One region of the Clostridium sp. MF28 genome, then DNA from elsewhere that is predicted to be linked to it. Evidence: riboswitches for the same ligand, from Rfam matches in the RefSeq annotation. Region 1 holds a riboswitch; each other region holds the start of a gene.
The links. A riboswitch is a leader RNA that binds a small molecule or an ion and turns the genes downstream of it on or off. The one in region 1 is predicted to bind thiamine pyrophosphate.
Positions count from the first base shown of each region.

Region 2: linked by a shared signal. The riboswitch ahead of tenA (thiaminase II) and the one ahead of thiF (sulfur carrier protein ThiS adenylyltransferase ThiF) in region 1 are both predicted to bind thiamine pyrophosphate.
Region 3: linked by a shared signal. The riboswitch ahead of thiW (energy coupling factor transporter S component ThiW) and the one ahead of thiF (sulfur carrier protein ThiS adenylyltransferase ThiF) in region 1 are both predicted to bind thiamine pyrophosphate.

Region 1 covers NZ_CP014331.1:4,131,758-4,139,565, forward strand. Annotated here, with positions in the region: gene AXY43_RS18200 (transcriptional regulator) at 1-422, shown strand, start outside; gene AXY43_RS18205 (CBS domain-containing protein) at 580-966, opposite strand; gene clpB (ATP-dependent chaperone ClpB) at 1,232-3,823, shown strand; gene AXY43_RS18215 (ECF transporter S component) at 4,091-4,687, opposite strand; TPP riboswitch at 5,016-5,123, shown strand; gene thiF (sulfur carrier protein ThiS adenylyltransferase ThiF) at 5,310-6,113, shown strand; gene AXY43_RS18225 (thiamine phosphate synthase) at 6,121-6,783, shown strand; gene AXY43_RS18230 (tRNA 2-thiocytidine(32) synthetase TtcA) at 6,955-7,808, shown strand, end outside.
Region 2 covers NZ_CP014331.1:5,772,422-5,780,229, forward strand. Annotated here, with positions in the region: gene AXY43_RS25515 (hypothetical protein) at 199-423, shown strand; gene fabV (enoyl-ACP reductase FabV) at 456-1,652, shown strand; gene AXY43_RS25525 (Cache 3/Cache 2 fusion domain-containing protein) at 1,859-3,793, shown strand; TPP riboswitch at 4,565-4,662, shown strand; gene tenA (thiaminase II) at 4,754-5,422, shown strand; gene AXY43_RS25535 (ABC transporter ATP-binding protein) at 5,423-6,184, shown strand; gene AXY43_RS25540 (ABC transporter permease) at 6,186-6,968, shown strand; gene AXY43_RS25545 (ABC transporter substrate-binding protein) at 6,949-7,808, shown strand, end outside.
Region 3 covers NZ_CP014331.1:2,469,131-2,476,938, forward strand. Annotated here, with positions in the region: gene thiM (hydroxyethylthiazole kinase) at 1-59, opposite strand, end outside; gene thiC (phosphomethylpyrimidine synthase ThiC) at 265-1,575, opposite strand; gene thiD (bifunctional hydroxymethylpyrimidine kinase/phosphomethylpyrimidine kinase) at 1,646-2,452, opposite strand; gene thiW (energy coupling factor transporter S component ThiW) at 2,483-3,022, opposite strand; TPP riboswitch at 3,212-3,322, opposite strand; gene AXY43_RS10830 (4Fe-4S binding protein) at 3,388-4,632, opposite strand; gene AXY43_RS10835 (FAD:protein FMN transferase) at 5,061-6,065, opposite strand; gene AXY43_RS10840 (sensor histidine kinase) at 6,350-7,808, opposite strand, start outside.

The DNA of each region.
Region 1 (7,808 bases):
TAGAAGAAAAGGAAAAAGCAATCTCTGAAATAGAAGATGGAATAAAGATATTTCCACAAGATAATGTAGAAAAATATGTGGAGTTTTTGAATTATTGTACAAAAATATTAATTGATAATTCAGAGTATGAGATAGCTTATAGGATTACAGAAGAATCATTAAATTTAGCTATTATGACTGATAATATAAAGTTAATTGAGAAGTCATATTATTTTAAAGGTATAATTCTTCAGAAAATGGACAAACATTTGGAAGCAGAAAAATATATGAATCTATCATTAGATTCGTTGTTTAAATTTGGTACCAGAGAAGAAAGAAGAAATAGATATGTAGATATGGGTAAGCTTTATTATAAGCTTGGACTTACAGCGGATTCGCTAAAATACTTTAATCTTGCATTAGCTGTTGATAAAAAAATCTAATTTCTCGTAAATATATATAGAAGGGCGATATTTTGTTAATTCGATTATAATGGATTAACAAAATATCGCCACTTCTATTTTTTTATATTCACAATTAAGCCTTTAAGATCAGTAATGATATATTTAAGCTATTAAATTCATATGGATATTATTGTTACTAATTTTTTGAACAAGAGTCAATGAAGTAATCTAATAAATCATCTATATTAATAACTCCTACAATTTTTTCGTCTTCAATAACAGGCATTGTTATAATATCATTTTCTCTTAGACGCTTAGCTACAGTGAGTAGATCTTCATCAGATTGCGCAGAGATAACTGATTTTGACATAACCCACTCAACTGGACAGCTAACATAATGTCCTGGATGTATCATGAATCTATATATATCAGCTTTTACTACCATTCCTACTACAATTTCTTTATCATCTACTACTGGCATTCCATTAATATTAAGTTTGTCCATAAAATCTAAAGCTTTATCTATAGTATCGTTTACATTAATTGTATGGAAATTTGGTTTAATGATAGAACTTATTTTCATAACATCACCTCTTTTAAAAAAGTTTAATATCGTTAAGCTGTAAAATAACAGGCTAATAATATTTATATTACTATTTTACTATAAAACAACAAAATTTAAAATAAATCTTTAGATGATAAAAAAATTAAAAAAAAGACTAAATAAACTTTGACTTTCTTTGACCTATGTATTATTATATAGATAAAGAGGAATTATTTAGGTATAGTGATAAACTAGTTTTAATAATAATTTCGAAATTTAACATAGAGATTTAGGAGGAATAAGTATGAATATTGATAAAATGACGTTGAGAGTTCAACAAGCATTGAATGATGCCAATGTTACAGCTGTTAAATTTAATCATCAGCAAATAGATTTAATTCATCTTTTTTCAGCTCTTGTAGAGCAGGAGGACGGGTTAGTCCCTAATATTCTTACTAAAATGGGTATATCAGTAAAGAATTTAAAAGCGTCAGTAAATAAGGAATTAGATGCAATGCCAAAAGTTTTAGGAGAAGGAGTTGGCAATGTATATATAACTAGAAAAGTAGAGGAAGTGTTAATTAAAGCTGAAGAATTTTCGAAACAGTTTGAAGATTCATATGTTAGTGTTGAACATTTAATGCTTGCTATTATAGAAATAGATAACAATCAAGTTTCTAAAATATTAAAGCAATATAATATAACCAAGGAGAATTTCTTAAAAGTTCTTTCTGAAGTTAGAGGAAGCCAAAGAGTTGAAACGCAAGATCCAGAAGGGACATATGACGCATTAGCAAAGTATGGAACTAATTTAGTTGACCTTGCTAAAAAGCATAAGTTAGATCCTGTTATAGGAAGAGATGAAGAAATAAGAAGGACAATAAGGATTTTATCAAGGAGAACCAAGAATAATCCAGTATTAATAGGTGAACCTGGTGTTGGTAAAACAGCAATTATTGAAGGATTAGCTGAAAGAATAGTTAGAGGAGATGTTCCAGAAGGCCTTAAGGATAAAATTATATTTGCTTTGGATATGGGATCTTTGATTGCCGGAGCTAAGTATAGAGGTGAATTTGAAGAAAGATTAAAAGCGGTATTAAAAGAAGTTCAAAGCAGTGAGGGTAGAATATTACTATTCATAGATGAAATTCATACAATAGTTGGAGCTGGTAAGACTGATGGAGCAATGGATGCTGGTAATTTGATTAAACCATTATTAGCAAGAGGAGAGTTACATTGTATAGGTGCTACAACTTTTGATGAATATAGAAAATATATTGAGAAAGATAAAGCCTTAGAAAGAAGATTCCAACCAGTAATTATAGATGAACCTACAGTAGAGGATACAATTGCAATACTAAGAGGATTAAAAGAAAGGTTTGAAATTCATCACGGGATTAGAATTCATGATTCAGCAATAGTAGCTGCTGCAAAGCTTTCTGACAGATATATTCAAGATAGATATATGCCTGATAAGGCAATTGATTTAATTGATGAAGCTGGAGCTATGATAAGATCTGAAATAGATTCCCTCCCAACAGAACTTGATGTTATAAGAAGAAAAATATTTAAGTTAGAAATAGAAAAAGAAGCCTTGTCAAAAGAGAAAGATGAGGGTTCAAAAAATAGGTTAGATGACTTAGAGAAAGAGCTTGCAGGATTAAAAGAAAAGAATGATGAAATGACTGCAAAATATACCAAAGAAAAAGAGCAAATCACAGCTATTAAAACCTTAAAAAGTGAGCTAGATGATGCTAGAGGAGAAATAGAAGTAGCGCAAAGAAACTTTGATTATAATAAAGTTGCTGAGATTCAATATAGTAGGATTCCTGCTATAGAAGAAAAAATTAAGCAAAAAGAAATTGAACTAAGAGAAAATTATGAGGGAGCTCTATTAAAAGAGGAAGTAACTGAGCAGGAAGTATCCGCTGTACTTTCTAAATGGACTGGAATTCCTGTAACTAACTTACTTGAAGGAGAAAGGGAAAAACTTTTAAGACTAGAAGATGATATGAGTAATAGAGTTATAGGCCAGGGTGAGGCAATAGAAGCTGTAACTAATGCAATACTCAGGGCAAGAGCTGGGCTTAAAGATATCAATAGACCAATAGGATCATTTATATTCTTAGGGCCAACAGGAGTTGGTAAAACGGAGCTTGCAAAAACACTAGCTAGAAATTTATTTGATTCAGAAGAAAATATTATTAGAATTGATATGTCGGAATATATGGAGAAGCATTCAGTGTCTAGATTAGTTGGAGCGCCTCCAGGATATGTAGGTTATGATGAAGGTGGTCAGCTAACAGAAGCTGTAAGAAGAAAACCATATAGCGTAATTTTATTTGATGAAATTGAAAAAGCGCATGAAGATGTGTTTAATATATTCCTTCAAATATTAGATGATGGTAGATTAACTGATAATAAGGGTAAAACTGTAGATTTTAAAAATACTATAATAATTATGACTTCAAATATCGGAAGTGAATATTTATTAGAAAATACTAATGAAGATCACGTTGATGAAGAAATAAAATCAAAAGTAATGAGTGTTTTAAAATCAAGATTTAAACCAGAATTTTTAAATAGAGTAGATGATACTATAATGTTTAAACCTTTGACAGAGTCTGGCATTAAGAAAATTATAGATATATTCTTAAGAGAAGTAAGTTTAAGGTTAAAAGATAAAAATATCGAAATAGAAGTTACAGATAAAGCAAAAACAATAATGGCAAGAGAAGGTTATGATGTGGTTTATGGAGCAAGGCCGTTAAAAAGATATATACAGAACACTTTAGAGAATAGACTCGCTAGGATGATAATTAAGGGCGAACTAGGCTATGGATCTAAGGTTATGATTGATAATAAAGATGAAGAAATAATAATAAAACCACTTTAGTAAAAATAAGTTTTGTAAAATTCCTGTAGATAAATGTGATCTATAGGAATTTTTATTCTCTAGAAAATTATAATCAAAGAATGTGAGTAACTTTTTGAGTAGTTAATAGGAATCGTTATATTTGTATTATATACCATATTTTAATTCTTCATAATAGTTTTATATGTAACCAATAATTAGAACAAGAAAAGAGGCAGCTTTTAGCAAGTGCCTCTTTATAATTTATATTCTTTAAAAAATATTTTATTTTACTTGTTTAGAGTTTAGTTAAATTTTTTTCTTAATTCTAAATATAGCTACAATTACAGGGACTGATATTACAGCACTCACTATAGCTTCAGGAACTCCATTTGTTAAACCAATGGTTGCAATTGCAATTCCAGCAGTTTGTGGATTTATCTTTAAAATAGCAGAGTATCTTTCTAAGTAAAATACGTAAGTTAAACCCAAAACACCTATAGTGTTAATTAATGTAGCACAGATTGATGCTATTGCAATACTAATGCTTTGATTTTTAAATCTCTTTCTAAGAAGTATATACACATAGTATGCTACAATTCCAATTAGGACTCTAGGAACTAATGCAATTATAGGATTCCAAAATATAAATGATGTTGGACCAGGAGCGGTAAAATTTTGATACATTGAGAATAAACCAAAAACTAATCCAACTAGGGATCCAACTATAGGTCCTTCAACTATCGCACCTATAATAACTGGGATATGCATTATAGTAGCTTTTACAGGTGGAATTGGTATGAACCCAAGCCCGGTTAATCCTAAGAAAATTGAAATTGCAGAAAGCATTCCGATCATTGCAATCTGTCTAACTGAAAATTTAGATTTAGTATAGCCTCTTTCCATAAGGTACCTCCGTTCTTATTCCTTGATATATGGATATAATTCGGAAAAATATATAATATATACGAATTTCCGTTCAGCTTCTAATTGAATACCGACACATATTATTTTACCACGTTAGAAAAAATGTTCAATTATATTTTAAAAATATAAATTTAAATATAGTAATAATAATTACTGATTCTATATTTAATTCTATGAACTTAGAAAAAGTTGATTTTTATACAAAATATGAATAAATTTACAAATCTAATTTATGGATTTAATCCATAAAAATTTGAATTATAAGAAATAAAATGATAATATATAACCATAACAGAAATTGAATAGTATAAAAGGCTAGGGGTGCCAATTTAATTGGCTGAGAGAAGCTTATTTGCTTTAACTCTTTTGACCTGATGTGGCTAATACCACCGTAGGGAAGCAATAAATATTTTAGAAGATTTATAAGACTTACCTTAGTGTAAGTCTTTTTATTATCTAGTAATTTATTATGGAAGCCAAATAAGTAGAGGTTCTGCCCATTGGTTGTACAAATTATGAAAAAAGACTGATAAGAAAATAATGAGTAAATAATGAACAGATATATTAAGTTTTAAAATTTATTTAGATTGGGGATATTAGTTTGAAAGTTTTAGTAAATGAAAGAGAAATAGATATTGAGGGAGAAATTACTGCATTTGAAGTTAGAAGCAGGATAAAAAGTGATGCGGATATAGTTATTTTAAATGGTTTTCCAATTAAACAAGATTATTCTTTAAATGAAGGCGATAAAGTTACTTTAATTAAGAGAGGCGAGGTGCCTAAAAAAGAAGAGTTAGAGGCACTAATGGTAAGTAGACATACTCCAAAGGTTCATGAGAAAGTTAAGAAGGCGAAGATAGCTATTGCTGGACTTGGTGGACTTGGTTCAACAGTAGCATTAGCGTTGGGAAGAGTTGGGGTTGGACATATAAAAATAATAGATTTTGATGTGGTTGAACCTAGTAATTTAAACAGACAACAATACTTTATAAGACATATTGGAATGAAAAAATGCCATGCATTAAAAGAAATATTGTTAGAAATCAATCCGTTCATAAATATCGAAGTTGTTGATACGTATGTAGATAAGGATAACATTAAAGATTTATTTGAGGATATGGATATTGTAATTGAAGCATTTGATGGCGCAGAAAATAAAGCGATGATAGTTAGAGAAGTTTTACTTCAGACAGAAAAACCAAAGGTTATTTCAGCCTCAGGTATGGCAGGGTATTATTCTAATAATCTAATAATTAGCAAAAAAATAAATACAAGGCTATATATGTGTGGAGACTTTAAAAATGAGGCAAAAGTAAATGAGGGGTTAATGGCACCTAGGGTTGGTATCGCAGCTTGTCATGAAGCAAATATGGCGCTTAGATTAATATTAGGAGAAGAGGTATAAACTAAAGATGTCTGTAATTGGAATAACAAATAGAAAACTTTGTAGGGACTTTTTTGATCAAATAAAAAAAATATCAGAATCTAATCTAGATTTCTTAATTATACGAGAAAAAGATTTAAGCAGTGAAGAGCTAATGATATTAGTTTTGAAAGTAAAAGAGGAACTGAAAAATACAAATATCAGAATAATACTAAATTCCAATATAGATATTGCTAAAAAGTCCAATGTTGATGGAATTCAGTTATCATTTAATGATTTTATAAATATTAGTAACAGGTTATGCACAGGAAGAGCAATAAATTCTAAAGAAATGGTGGATAATTTTTATTTTAGTGGGAATAAATATAAAATATATAAGATGATCGGCGTTTCAATACATAGTTGCGAAGAAGGTATACAAGCGGCTAAATTAGGAGCAGACTATGTTATTTATGGCCATGTGTTTGAAACTGATTGTAAAAAAGGTCTTCCTCCTAGAGGAATTAAGGAAATAGAGGCTCTTTCCAAGAAGATTGACATTCCAGTCATTGGGATAGGCGGAATAAATCAAGATAATTATAAGAAAGTATTGGATGCTGGAGCAAGTGGAATTGCTATAATGTCTAGTTTAATGAAAGACAAAAACCCTGAAGAACTAGTGAAATCTCTTTCTAAAGAAACATTACTTTGATATATGAAAATCAAAGTACAAATACGAATAATTAAAATCAGCTAATATTAAAACCTAAAAACACTTGTAAATCTTAAGTGTTCATTATAAACTCTTTAAAGAAAGATATATTCAAGAATAATTAGTATCTATGATCTGGATACTATTAAGATAATAAGGAGAAATGAAATAATGAGTACAATTGCAGGAAAAGGCTGTCCAAGAATTATACCAGATGGAGAAAAAAAGCCACTAGAAGAGATTGAAAAAGCTATAATTAAAAGCTATAGAAAGCATATTTGGTCAAAATTTGTTAAGGCAATTAAAGAATATAATTTAATTCAAGAAGGAGATAAAATTGCTGTTGGAATTTCTGGAGGAAAAGATAGTATACTTATGGCGAAATTATTTCAGGAGTTGCAAAGACATGGTCAAGTTAAATTTGAATTAGTATTTTTAGCTATGGATCCAGGGTATCATCCAGATATAAAAAATTTACTAATAGAAAATTGTGAGCATCTAAATATTCCAATTCATATGTATGAATCAGGCATTTTTGATGTTGTTGATAAAATGGCTAAGGATTACCCATGTTATTTATGTGCAAGAATGAGAAGAGGCTCTCTTTATGCAAAAGCAAAAGAATTTGGATGTAATAAACTTGCATTAGGACATCATTATAATGATGTAATTGAAACAACTATGCTAAACATTTTATATGGTGGTAATTTTAAGACAATGTTGCCTAAATTAAAAGCTAAAAATTTTGAAGGTTTAGAATTAATTAGGCCTATGTATTTTATAGAGGAAGAGTATATAAAAAGATTTATAAATTATAGTGGTATATGGCCATTGAATTGCGCTTGTATGGTTGCAGCTGAAAGAATAGGTAATAAGAGATATGAAATAAAAGATCTTATTAAAGAATTAAAGAAGAATTTTAGCGGAGTTGAAAAGTCTATCTTTAAAGCAGCTGAAAATGTTAGTATGGATTCAATATTAGGTTGGCAAAAGGGCGAAGAAAAGCATTCTTTTCTAGATTATTA
Region 2 (7,808 bases), 1.6 Mb from region 1:
TTATAATTCTAAAAGTATTGCAAGAATTTTAGCATTAATTGCGCATTGTAAATTATGAATTGCTAATCGTGAATTGCGAATTGAAAATTGAAAATTGAAAATTGAAAATTGTGAAATGTGAATTGAAAATATATATTTATAAAATTTGGAATATAATCACTGATATTTTTATAATTTATTGTATCAGGGGGTGATTATATGGGTGTTAAAGAAATAATTGAGAAATACAGGGGTAAAAATTCAGATATGCAAAATATTATCGCAAACCTTGTTCTCGCAGTGGCAGATTTAAATGCCAAAAACAAAATCTTAGTGGATATACTAAAGAAGAATGAAATAGAGATTCATATAACTAATAAGAAATATCAAAAATATTTAAGTGATTCGCTGGAGAGTATATTATCGAAGATTTACAAAGACTAGCCAAAGAAGATTTTATAAATGGAGGATATAGAATGATATTTAAACCTGAATTAATTAAGGGAATAGCGAAAACAAGCCATCCATATGGATGTAGAAAAGAAGTACTAAACCAAATCGAATACTGTAAGAATTCAAAGCAATTTCATGGTCCTAAAAAAGTTCTGATTATTGGAGCATCATCAGGTTTTGGTCTTGCTACAAGAATTTCTTTAGCCTTTGGTGGAGCAAAAGCTGATACAATTGGAGTTTCGTTTGAAACAGGAATTACAGATAGGAGAACTGGAACAGCAGGTTGGTATAATAATATATTTTTTAAAGAGTTCGCAGAAAAGGAAGGACTAATTGCAAAAAACTTTATTGGAGATGCATTTTCAGATGAAGTTAAAGAAAATGTTATGAAATATATAAAGGATGAGTTTGGAAAGATTGATTTACTCATTTATAGTTTAGCATCACCAAGAAGAAAGGATCCTAAGACAGGTAATATATATGATTCAACTTTAAAAACTACATCTGGAGAATTTCAGGGGCCGACAATTGATATGGAGAAAGATGAACTTGTTACGACTAAAGTTAATTCAGCAACTGATAAAGAGATAGAAGCAACAAAAAAAGTAATGGGAGGTGAAGATTGGAGTGAGTGGTGTAAACTACTTCTTGAAAATGATTGTCTCTCTGATAATGCTATAACAATTTCGTATTCATATATAGGAGCATCAAGAACATATAAAATTTATAGGGAAGGTACAATAGGAGAGGCTAAACGCCATCTTGAGAATTCTGCACTTCAAATAGATAAAGAGTGGAAAAAGAAGATTAATGGAAAGGCTTTTGTTTCTGTAAATAAAGCAATTGTTACTAAGGCGAGTGCATATATCCCTTCTTTCTCATTATATGCAGCGGTATTATATAAAGTAATGAAAGAAAAGAGTTTACATGAAAATTGCATTATGCAGATGCAAAGAATGTTTGCTGATAAAATATATACAGAAAACCCAATTGAATTTGATGATAGTGGAAGATTAAGAATGGATGATTGGGAACTTAGGGAAGATGTACAAAGTGAAGTTAATGAATTGTGGGAAAAAATAACTCCAGATAACTTTAAAATATTATCGGATTATGACGGATATAAAAAGGAATTTATGCAGTTAAATGGTTTTGAAATTGATGGAGTCGATTATAGTGAAGACATTGATGTAGAAGCATTGAAAAGGCTAGAACCATAGGTTAATTAAGGTTTATGTTAAGAAGTATCAAAATGATACTTCTTATTTTTTATAAATATATTTTAGAGAGATAATAATATTTCAAAAAACATTGTACCTGTGGTATAATTATCCGGATATACAATAAATCAAATAGCTATGTATATTATGGTTGTATTTGATTTTAGTGTTAATAAACATAATTAACTAGGGAGAAGTGTTTTGAAATGAGAATAAAATATAAGCTTATCGTTAGCTATTTGATCTTAATTGTATTTGCTGTAAGTGTATTGGGGTTGTTAATTGGGAATAAATCTAATAAAGCAGTTTTTAAAGAGGTAAACGAAAAAAGTCAGCGTTTAACGGAATCAATTATTACAACTTTGAGTGTGAGAAATGATTTGCTTACTGAGAAATCTTATGGAGATTTAAATTTTGCAAATAACGTATTAAACAATTTAGCTGATATGAGAGTTGATTACAATGAAATCGTAAAAGTTGGAGATTTTAACTTACCAGTTTTATATTCAGGAAATCAAAGAATATCCTTAGATAATACTATAGTTGATAAACTAAAACAATCAACAGGTACTATAGCAACAATGTTTTTATTACAAGATGATAAACTAATAAGGGTTTCTACTACTGTATTTAATAATGGTAATAGGATATTAGGTACATATATTTCAAGTGATACTGAAGCTTATAAAAAGACACTAAATAATGAAGAATATATTGGCGATATTAGGATAGAAGGAATTGGATATTTAACAAGAATGAAGCCATTATTAGATAAAGATAAAAAAGTAATAGGGGCAATAGGGTTAGGAAATAAAATTAGTAATGATTATTTAGATAAGACATTAAGTAATATTAAATTAGGAAAGACTGGATATGCGTACGTACTAGATTCTGAAGGAAATGTAATTCTTCATCCATCTGATAGTGGGAAGAATGTAAGTGATTACGATTTTGTTCAAAAAATGCATACTGAAAAAAGTGGAATGATTGAATACACTTATAACGGAGTTAAAAAGATTGGATATTATCAGTATTTTGAAGCTTGGCATTGGTATGTAGTTACCACAGCAGATTATGAGGAATTAAACTCTTCAGCAAAATCAATTTTGACGACCACAATAGCTACTGGGGGGATAATTATTGTTTTAGGCGGAATTATAGCATTATTTTTAGCTAATACATTAGTTAAGCCTATTAACAAGTTGAAATCCTGTATGGAGATAGCAGGTAAAGGCGATTTGACAATACGATGCAATATAGATAGTAAGGATGAAATAGGAGTTTTAGCAAATAGTTTTAATGATATGATAGCAGAAAATAAAAGGCTATTAGAAGAAACTGTGCAGTATGAAAAATTAAAAACAGAATTTATAGCTAATATGTCACATGAGTTAAGGACACCATTAAATATTATATTTTCAACAGCTCAGTTATTTAATGTACTTATAAATAGAGATGAAAATTTAAATACTGAGAAAATGAAGAATTATACAAATAGTATAAAGCAAAACTGTTATAGGTTGGTAAGATTGGTGAATAATCTTATAGATATAACAAAGATTGATTCAGGTTATATGAAACTAGAATTGAAAAACGGCAATATAGTACAAGTTGTAGAGGATATAACACAGTCAACTGCTGAATATGTAGAATATATGTCTAGGACAATAATATTTGATACAGATAATGAAGAAAAAATTATGGCTTTTGATGAAGAAAAGCTAGAAAGAATTTTGCTTAATCTAATTTCCAATGCTACTAAATTCACTGAACCAGGAGACAAAATAAGTGTTAATTTATATGATATGGATGATCATATAGTTATATCTGTAAAAGATACAGGAAGGGGAATTCCAGAGGAAAAAGTATCGCAGCTTTTCCAACGATTTAAGCAGGTAGAACGATTATTAAATAGAAGCCATGAAGGCAGCGGAATTGGGCTATCTATAGTTAAAGCTTTAGTTGAGATGCACGAAGGAACAATAGAAGTAAAAAGTGTTTATGGAGAAGGTACAGAGTTTATTATATGTCTTCCTGTTAAGATAGTTCCAGAAGATGAAGGTAAGAAAAGCAAGAATGGTTATGCAAACCAATCTAAGGTTGAAAATATTAATATTGAGTTTTCAGATATATATAGCTAAACAAGATTGTCTTATAAATTAGACTTATGCGATAGCTTGCCGAAATCATAAATATTTTGTTCCGAAAAGCCATGAAAATATCGCTGAAGATTCTAAGTTGCAGGTTTCACCACTTTAGCATGCTCCCACTTTCCTAGGGAAGCTCGACTCATTACATTCGCTGAGGAAGTTCGAGAAACCAAAAGAAAATTTTGGACTCTCACTTCACAAGCTAAAGCGGAACAACCGTTAGAGGAAACTCGACTTACATTCGTTCACTGAGTAAGCGATTCACATCAAATCGTAGATTTGAGTTCTCTGCTTAAGAATCTTAGCAGCTTATTTTCAAATGTTTTCTCCACAAATATATTTATGATTTCTAGTTAAGATAATAATTCATATATAGTAAGTATGGAAATGTGTTCACATAATAAGTCTGGGCATCTATATGGATAAACCAATTATAAGTTAGATTTATACTATGAAATATATCCCAACTAGAAATAAGAATTATGCTTTTATGAAATGTTTCATTAGGAATTTGATGGCTCTGATTCCTAGATTATAAGTTGTTTCAAGTATGCTAGTTCAAAGCTTGCCTTTGATGCTAGAATCTTGGGTGCAACTTGTAATCTTGGGATCATCCATCATAATTCCTTAGAAACTGGAATAACAGCATAATCCTTATTTCGGCGAGCTATATGCATAAGTTCAGGTATTAGTTGGTTTATCTATATATTGATTTGAGTGTAAATTTTAATTGACATTCTTACATTTAGAGTATAAAATTTAGACGAGTACTAGGGGAGCCAGAATGGCTGAGATGAGTTTTCAGACCCTTTGAACCTGCACTGGGTAATGCCAGCGAAGGGAAGTTATAAGATAATATAAAGTTAAATCTAAAGATAGTAGATTTACAATTTAATTAGATTATTAACTCTTTTCAATGGTATTTTAGTACTGTTTGAAAGGAGTTTTTTTATGCAATTTTCACAAAGATTATTATTGAAAGGTAAACCTATTTGGGAAGCGTGCCTGGAGCATCCTTTTCTTAAGGAACTTAGTAAGGGGACTTTAAAGGAAGATAAGTTTTGCTTTTACGTTAAGCAGGATTATGTTTATCTAATAGATTATATAAAGCTTTTTGCATTAGGGATGGTTAAGGCAGATTCATTAGAAGATATACAAGCCTTTGCTAAATGTGCAAATGCTATAGTAAATATTGAAATGGATGCACATACTGAATATGCTAAGAAGTTTGGAATAACTAAGGAAGAATTAGAGGCTACAAAGCCAAATGCAAGTAATTTGTCATACACAAAATTTATGCTTCAGGTATCATCAGAAGGATCTTTAGCAGAACTAGTAGCAGCATTACTTCCATGTATGTGGAGCTATGCATTTATTGGCAAAACCTTAGCAAATAATAGTAAGGCATTAGAGCATCCACTTTACAGGGAATGGATACTTACATATGCAACTGAAGAATATAATAAGGAAAATGATTGGTGCATAAAACTTATGGATAAACTAGCAGAAGGGCTTCCAGAAAGACAGCTTGAAAAATTAGAAGAGATTTTCATTATATCTTCAAAATATGAATATATGTTTTGGGATGGCTGCTACAAAAAGGAAAGTTGGGTTATTTAGATGAAAGCATTGGAAATTAATAATTTATCCTTTGGATATAAGGATTCTGGAAAATTAATAGTAGATGATTTATCTTTTGATATAAATAAAAATGAATTTGTCACAATTATTGCACCTAGTGGCACAGGCAAAAGTACCCTTTTTCGATTAATTTTAGGACTATTAAAGCCGCAAAAGGGTAATATAAATATATTAAAAGATGGCAATAAAAATATTATAGGATATATGCCTCAAAAAGATTCCTTAATGCCATGGAGAAATATTCTCGACAATACAGCAGTTGGACTTGAATTAAATGGTTATAGTAAGAAAGAAGCTAGAAAAGTGGCAGCTACATACTTTGAAGATTTTGGACTTAAGGGCACCGAGAAATATTATCCACATGAATTATCAGGTGGTATGAGGCAGAGAGCTTCATTTTTAAGAGCAATAGTAAATAATCCTTCCATAATTTTATTGGATGAGCCATTTTCTTCTCTAGATGCGTTAACAAGAAGAAAGATGCAGTCATGGCTTTTAGATCTTTGTCAAAGACAAAGTAATACTGTGTTTATGATAACTCATGATATAGAGGAAGCTTTGCTTTTATCAGATAGAATTCTTATTTGTACGGAGCTTCCATATAGAAATTTAAAATCTATAGATGTAAATATTGAAAGACCAAGGAATTATGAGACCACACTTTCTAGTGAGTTTATTGAGCTAAAAAGAGATATTTTAAATGTTCTTGACTCCTTAGAAGAAAATAAAGGGGGGATATAGAATGAAAAAAATTAAAGACTATATATTTCCTTTAATATTTTTGATAATTATAATTTTGTCATGGGAATTTATAATACCATATTTTAAGGTGCCGAATTTTATTTTGCCTAGATTTTCTGAAATCATAAAAGCTTTAGTAGATCAAAAAGATTTAATATATAAACATTCTCTTATCACACTAGGTGAAGCACTATTAGGACTTATTGCGTCCGTAATTATAGGTATATCTTGTGCACTTTCCATATATCTTTGGAGAAATGTTTCGAAAACTTTATATCCAATTATAATTTTTTCTCAAACAATTCCGACTATAGCTTTATCTCCAATTATGGTTATGTGGTTTGGATATACCATATGGTCAAAGGTAGCAGTGGTAATACTATTTTGTTTTTTCCCTATAGTTATAAGTACCTTAGATGGATTAAATAGTGTAGATAGAGATTTAGAAGATGTTTTAAAAGCTCTTGGAGGAAATAGATTCCAAATATTTTTTAAACTCCATATGAATTCCGTATTACCAAATTTTTTGAGCAGTTTTAAAATAGCTGCAACCTACAGTATTTCAGGGGCGACCATTGGAGAATGGCTAGGTGCTGAAAAGGGATTAGGTATATATATTAAGAGAGCAGCAGGAATGCTTCAGGCAGATTCTGTTTTCGCAGGAGTGTTAGTTTTATCATTTCTAGGATTAATTCTATTTTCCGTAGGATTCTTGCTAGAAAAGATTTTATTAAAATACAGAAGAGGATTGAAGGAGGACAATCATGAAATTAAAAAAGCTTAGTATATTTTTACTATTTATTATGTTAGTTAGTTTAGTATTTAGCGGGTGCTCTAGTGCTTCCAATAATAAGGAAGACAAGAGTGCTACCAAAGAACTTAAAGAAGTTAATGTTCTTTTAGACTGGTATCCAAATGCAGTACATTCATTCTTATATGCAGCAGAAGAGCAAGGATACTTTAAAGAAGCAGGGTTGAAGGTTAACTTAATTACACCTGCAGGTACAGATGATGGAATTAAATTAGTAGCAGCAGGAAAAGCTGATTTAGCAATAAGCTATCCTAAACAAATTATCTTAGCAAGAGGCGAAAATATTCCTATTAAATCAGTTGGAGCAATAGTTAGAAGTTCATTAAACCAACTAATGGTTCGTAAAGATTCAGGAGTTAAAACATTAAAGGATTTAGAAGGAAAGAAAGTTGGATATGCATCTTTTGATATCGATAAAGAAACTGTTAAAGCAATGGTAGCACAAGCTGGTGGAGATCCATCAAAGGTTGAATTTGTAGATGTTGGATATGACTTAATGCCTGGAATCGAAACAAAACAAGTTGATGCAATTATAGGTGGATATATAAATCATGAAAAAATATTATTAGAGAAAAAAGGTATTGAATTAGAAACTTTTGCGCCATCAGATTTTGGTGTGCCAAATAACTACGAATTAGCATTTGTTGCAAGTGATGACGCAATTAAGAATAATAATGATACAATACAAGCGTTCTTAGGAGCTGCTAAAAAAGGATTTGAATATACTCAAAAGAATCCTGATAAGGCTTTAGATTTAATATTAAAGGCTCAAAATGAAAGTTTCCCATTAGATGAAGAGACAGAAAAGAAGAG
Region 3 (7,808 bases), 1.7 Mb from region 1:
TTCTTATTCCTAACTTCATTTAATAAACTTCCTATTTTAATTGATATTTCATTACTCATAAATATCTTTTAGTAAGAATTCATTCTTTAATGATCCTTACTAAAATACCTCCTCTCAAAAGTAAAAATTTTTCAAGTTTCTTTTGCTTGATATCTATGTTGCAATTATGAACTTGCATTTAAAATTCTAGTAAACTAAGTACTCAATAAAAATAATACTATAGAAATTCAACTGCAACATATATAATTATACCTCATATAAATCTTATTTCTGGTCAAGAAGCTCCACTTTATCGCCATTTAAAATTCTGTTAGTTGTTCTTACTGCACACATTTTCCCGCACATAGAACAGCTATGCATATCTTCTGGTGGTACACTTTCAAAATATTCTCTAGCCTTTTTCCCATCAATAGCAATCTTGAACATCTCTTCCCAATCAAGTTTTTGACGAGCATCTGCCATTGCATTATCTCTATCTCTAGCCCCTGGAAGTCCATTAGCAATGTCTGCTGCATGAGCTGCAATTTTCGATGCAATAATTCCTTCTCTAACATCAGATAAATCAGGAAGTCTTAAATGCTCAGCTGGTGTTACATAGCAAAGGAAATTGGCTCCATGTGTTGCTGCAATAGCGCCACCAATGGCTGAAGTTATATGATCATACCCAGGTGCAATATCTGTAACAAGAGGGCCTAGTACATAGAAAGGTGCCCCATGGCATAATCTTTTTTCAATTTGCATATTAGCTGCAATCTCATTCATTGCCATATGACCTGGTCCTTCTATCATAACTTGTACATCTTTTTCCCAAGCTCTTTTTGTTAATAATCCTAACTCTATAAGTTCTGTAATTTGTCCAGCATCTGTTGAATCATCAATACAGCCAGGTCTCATAGCATCTCCAAGACTTATTGTTACATCATATTCTCTTAGTATATCAAGTAATTCATCATAGTATTCATAAAATGGATTCTCATTTCCTGTCATCTCCATCCATGCAAATAGCAATGACCCACCTCTTGATACTATATTTAATCTTCTCTTATCTTCTTTAAATATCGAAACTGTTCTTTTATTTATTCCTGCATGAATAGTAACAAAATCAACCCCAGCTTTAGCATGAGCTAACACCACGTCAAGAAAATCTTTAGCTTTTATATCTAAAAGATCTTTTTCAAGGTATCCAATTGCATCATACATAGGAACTGTTCCTATCATAGCTGGAGAATATTCTATAAGCTTTTCCCTGAACTCTTGAGTCTTCCCATAATTACTTAAATCCATTATTGCTTCTGCACCAAAATCAACTGCCATTTTTACTTTTTCCATCTCTCTGCAATAATCAACCGAATCTCCTGATATCCCTAAGTTTACATTTATCTTTGTTCTTAATCCATCACCAATCCCCTCAGGGCTAAGTGATTTATGGTTGATATTAGCCGGTATAGCTACTTTACCTTCTGCAACAAGTTTCATTAATTTTTCTTCTGAAATTCTTTCTTTTTCCGCTACTATTTTCATTTCCTTTGTAACTATACCTTTTTTAGCTGCTTCCATTTGTGTTTTATAATTCATTTCTTTCCCTCTCCTCATACCATTATTATTTAATTTATTAGTTATAAAATTTAACTTGAGTTCTATAGTATTATTCAATCATTCCTGCTTTCTTATATAGCTCGTAAAAATGGTTAGTAGGGCCTACACCTTTACCAAGCTCAAAACCATGTTCGATTGCACATGTTATATATTCTTTACCACTTCTAACCGCTTCCTCTATTGTCATATTCTTAGCCAAATTTGCTGCTATAGTTGAAGATAAAGTACATCCTGTTCCATGAGTATGGGTAGTATTTATTCTTTCTTGCTTTAGAACAAGAAAGTTATTTCCATCATATAACAAGTCTGTTGCTTCCCCTTCTAAATGCCCCCCTTTAACTAAAACTGCCTTCGGACCAAGTTCTTTAAGTTTCAAGGCCGCTTCCTTCATTTCATCTAAGTTTTCTATTTTCATCCCTAAAATTTCTTCTGCCTCTGGTAAATTAGGAGTTATTAATGTTGCTAATGGAAATAATTCCTTAACTAAAGTATCTTTTGAATCCTTCGATAACAGATTAAATCCACTTTTAGAAATCATAACTGGATCTAGAACTATCACTGGTAGTTTATCAACTTTTCTCAAAGATTTTGATATAGCTTTTATAGATTCAATTTTAGAAACCATTCCTATTTTTATAGCATCTACTCTTATATCTTCAAAAATAACATCTATCTGAGATTCAATCATTTCAGGATTTATATCTTGAATTCCAAAAACCCCCATAGTATTTTGAGCCGTTACCGCTGTGATAACGCTCATTCCATATACTCCATTTGCCGAGAAAGCTTTTAAATCCGCTTGAATTCCTGCTCCTCCACAAGTATCCGATCCTGCAATAGTTAATGCTCTAAACATAAACTCATCCTTTCACCTATAATATTTCATTTAAATCTTATCTATGTTATTAGTTGCTTCTCCCTTTACTTGAAACTCATTATCTACTAGTATTTTTTTAATGACAGGAACTTTTATAAAAAAGTACGCTATAATCGCTCCAACACTGCAACTTGATATAAACGGAACAACATATACAAAAACCGCAACTTGTTTTCCTAACACCATTGTAGCTATAGGATAAGCTAATAATGCTCCTAATATTCCAGTTCCAATTATTTCTCCAATTACTGCAATACCTGGCTTTCTAAATTTTTTATAAAGAATTCCTGCAAGTAATGCTCCTACCATGCTTCCTGGAAAGGCCAATAAACTTCCTGTTCCCATAAAATTTCTTATTAGAGATGTCACAAATGCATTCATAAGAGCATATACTGGCCCAAGTGTTATTGCTCCAACTACATTCACGAAATGTTGTATTGGAGATATTTTAGCAGCTCCAATCGGTATTGAAAATGTTCCAAAAATAACAGAAATACCGATTAACACGCCACTTAACGCCATCTTCTGTGCTTTACTCTTTTCTTTCATTAAAATTCACTCCTTTAATAATAAAATCAATAAACTTACTTTTTAATGTGAAATAAATTTACTAAATCACCTTTACAATGACGTTTAAATTGATTAACCTTAAAAGAAGTTAATTATTTTGCATAAAAAAAATGTATCCACAAGGGATACATCAATAAATCATGCACAAATCATATCAATACTTACACAAATAATATTAATATACTTCCCTACGCTGGTATTATCCAAATCAGGTTATAAGAGTCTAGGAAATCAATCTTTCCAATCTCAGCCAAAATATTAGCTCCCCTAGTTATTCAATTACAAAATTTTCTTTCACAATTTAAAGGTTATACCATTAAGTTTCAAACGTCAAGTATATTTTATTATTTTGCTTCATTCAAAGCATTTGTTACCGCACTCATGATACCCTTCGAACTATAAGTTGCTCCAGATACAGTATCCACTGATGTTGATTGTTTTGAAATTATACTCTTAATTATAGTACCCTCTGCTCTTTGATAAAACTTTGGAGTATCTTGATTGGATATAGCTTGTATACTTGATATTTTTCCATCAGACACAGTTACAGAAATCTTAGTTGTTCCTCCTCTATATCCTGTTCCACTTCCTGTGTATGTCCCATCTTTATATTCACTTGCATTATTTTGAACTGTATTTGAACTTGTAGTTTCATGATTTAATTTTGAACTTTCTGGTGCAGATTCTGTTTGTGAATTTAAATTGCTTGAAACTGCATTACTCTTAGCTGCAATTCCAGATTTAGTTACTGCATTGCCGGCGAAGTTAGTGAATCCATATATACCTAAAAATGTAGCCATAGCTACTGATCCTGTTAACTTAGCATCTAAATCTCTTCCAAGTACATTTACATTAGCATTATTTCTGTAACATACTTCAGTACATTTTAAGCAATTTATACAATCTCCACCTTTGACACAATTTACCTTATAGAGCGGTAACCCCATTGAACAATTCATTGTGCAGGCTCTACATTTACCACAATCAGCTTTTGGCTTATTAATCTTAACTATTCCAATCTTAGAAATAATAGAGAATATTGCACCTAAAGGGCATAGATATCTGCAGAAAAACCTCTCAATAAACGCTGATCCTATTGTGATTAATATTAAAAATATCAATCCAACAAGTAAATTCGAAAAAATAGTAGATACATCAGTTATTTGACCAAATACATCCCAAGGGCTTGTGCTTTCCAGTATACTGCTTCCTATAGTCCATGAAATAGCTATTATAAAAAGTAATACTAAATATTTGAAATACTTAAGTATAGAATCAACTTTTTCATCTACTCTAAACTTTATTTTGAATATTTTTTTTGATATAAAATATATTAAGTCATTATATGCACCAAATGCACATATCCAACCGCAGAACCATCTTCCTAATACTATAGTCAAAAGCATAATAGCTATAAATTCTATTAAGCTTGGTAATGCTTCCAAAAAGTTAACATTACCATTGATAATCATTTGATATACAGTTTTTACTTCACTGAATGTCATTGAATAAAGACCTGGTAACAGAATAAATGCAATCAATTGTATAATATGCCTTATAATCTGCGATTTTTTTATTTTACTTGCCATGTTTCTTTCCCCTTTTCTAACTCTCTATATTTAGCAATAATAATTTTTTATGTTAATTATCATCAATCATATTTTTCCAATTAATTTCCAATAGAAATATTATTTTCACTTCATTATCTGCTATTGCAATTTCTTTAATTAAGTGAATTATAGCAATAGAACCTTAATGTGCCCTTAATCTAAGCTGAGAATTCGCTGAGAAATGGCAATTAAAACATTTTAGAATTAAGGAAAAGGCTAAATTGTACGAAAAATCTAACTAAAAAAAGATAGTACAAATTGAATTTATCCCTGCTAATAAGTTATATTCCAACTTAACGAGGTTTGTTTCAATCGGTATTATCTCTTCTTATCATTTTGCTTGATTTAAAGCTTTCTTATTTCCTCAATTATGCCCTTACCTCTATATTTAGCTCCAGACACAATGGCTAAAAAAATTCACTATCTGTTAATGTAAAAATACTTTCATCAATACCTGATGTTTTATATATTTTCTTATCTTCTGTAATAAATATAGCGTCAATGCCCTCTATAGTTTCTATAATCTTCATAGCTTTATCAATACCAATTATATAAACACCAGTTGATAAGCCATCTCCTTCAATTGAATTATCTGATATAATAGTTGCACTTATAATTTTGCTTTCAGATGGGTATCCTGTTTTAGGGTCAATTATATGATGAAATCTCTTTCCATCTTTTATAAAATATCTTTCATAATTGCCTGAGGTTACTATTGATTTATTTTTTACGCTTAATATTCCTATAAATTCTCCCCTAGGCTTAAATGGGTTTTGAATTCCAACTTTCCAAGCTGAACCGTCTTCCTTACTTCCAAGAGCAAAAATGTTTCCACCTAAATCAATTAATGCACTTTTAATATTATACTGATAAAAAATATCTCTTACTTCATCAGCTGCAAATCCTTTTGCAATACCTCCGACATCTAAAGCTTGCTTATCATGTTTTAGCATTATTGAATTATTTTTGTCATCAAAAATAACATCATTGTAATTTACAAGTTTTACTGTTTTCTCTATTTGAGATTTTTCTGGAACTTTTTCTTCTTTTGTACCTATGCTCCATAACTTTACTAATGGCCTTATTGTAGGATCAAAAGTACCTTCTAAAACTTTACTGTATTCTATGGCTTTTTTAACTACAAAATAAGTATCATTATTTACTTTCTTTCCCTTATTTCCTGCATTAAAATTTATTTTTGATATATCACTACTTTCTTTGAAAGCTGACATTCTATCATCAATTTGGTTTAACCTTTCTAGCGCTTTATCTATTGCCATTTTAGCTTTATTTCCATTTGCTCTTAAGTTGATCAAAGTTCCAAGAGCATAACTGCTCCTAGTTGCTTCATGTTTTTCAATTTTACCAGTCACAAATATAAAAAATAAAATAACTATTATTATCACAATCATTAATATAAAAATACTTACTGTACTTATAATAATCCCCACCTATCTAAAATATATAAATTTCCTCATTGTTGGAATTATAACAAAAAAGTCTTAATGTATCCTTAGTTAAAGCTTAGAATTTGCTGAGAACTATTTAAGACTACTCACCCAGATTTTCTTAGCGATATCTTAAACTAAAGATGCGTTGATATTTTAATCAATAGAATAACGATATATACTAAAAAAGATGTTACAAAATAATATAATAAATCTATTTTGTAACATCTTTTCTTATTTGGGCACAATCAAAAAATATCAAATTCATCTGCCTTATTTTCTAATTTTAAATATATTGAGAATGTTGTCCCAACTCCAAGCTCACTTTCTACTCTAATTTTTCCACGATTGCTATCAATTATTGATTTTACTATAGAGAGACCCAATCCATATCCCCCTTGTTCCCTAGCTCTGTGATAATCACTTCTAAAAAATCTATCGTATATTTTATCTAAATGCTCTTTAGGTATTCCAGTTCCATTATCAGATATCTTCAAAACCGCAAAGGTTTTATTTTTGTAATCTTCTATACCTGTAGAAATTGTTATAACACCTTTTTCTTTATCAGTATGAGTTACAGCATTTTGAGTTATATTGAATATGACCTGCTTAATTTGATTTTTATTTATATATACATCTATATAATCCTTCAACTCTATATTTAAAGTTTTATCCTTAGAAAGTATCTGCAGTTGAGGAATTATTTCATTTATAACATCATTCAAATTCTCCTTTTTTATTTCAACAACTGGTTGCTGATCTAGCCTAGTTAATATTAAAAGATCATTTACCAGTTTTGCAAGCCTTTCACTTTCTATCAATATGCTGTTTAAAGCCAAATCTAATTTTTCCTGATTTTTTGCTGCCCCTCTTAATAATACTTCAACAAAACCATGAATTGAGGTTAATGGTGTACGTAATTCATGTGATGCATCAGACACGAATCGTCTCATTTTTTCTTTGATAATCTGTTCTTTTTCAAATGATGTCTCTATTCTTTCAAGCATAATATTAAAGGATTTTGATAATCTATTAATTTCTAATTGACCACTTTCTTCCGTTAGTCTTGTATGCAGATCAGTTACACTTATTCCTTCCACAGTATCAGTTATCTTATATAACGGCTTCAATGTTCGATTAAAAATAGTGATTCCAAGTATTGTTCCCACTATGAGAATCATAATTGAAAGACTAATATGCACATACTCTTGCCTATCTAAGATACTTGTAATATCGTCTATTGGCGTACTCAACTGTATTAACCCTGATGGTGAATCTAAATCCCCAACTTTTATCCATGCAACCATTTGATAATTATTGTTTTCATCTCTTACTACTTCATATGCATGTTCCAAATTCCCTTGTTCATTGCAAATCTCTATATATTTATCTCTAGAAAGCACCGGTACTGGTATCTCTTTCCTCTTTCGTTCATCAGGCTCCTTTGAATCATCGTCACCGTCATCATCATCTCTAGGTGTATCTATATTGCTTCTTTGACCTAACAGCTCTCCATTTTTATTTATTAGAGCTACACTCATATTTTTATCCCATAAATTCTTTAAAATTTCTTTAGTATCACTTTCAGTTATATCCTCAATATTTTCTTTTGACATTTTCTTAAAGTCTAGATTATGAAACCTCTCATGAAGTACTTGCACCTTTGTTTTATATAAATAATTTTTCATACTTATATACTGAAAAAGT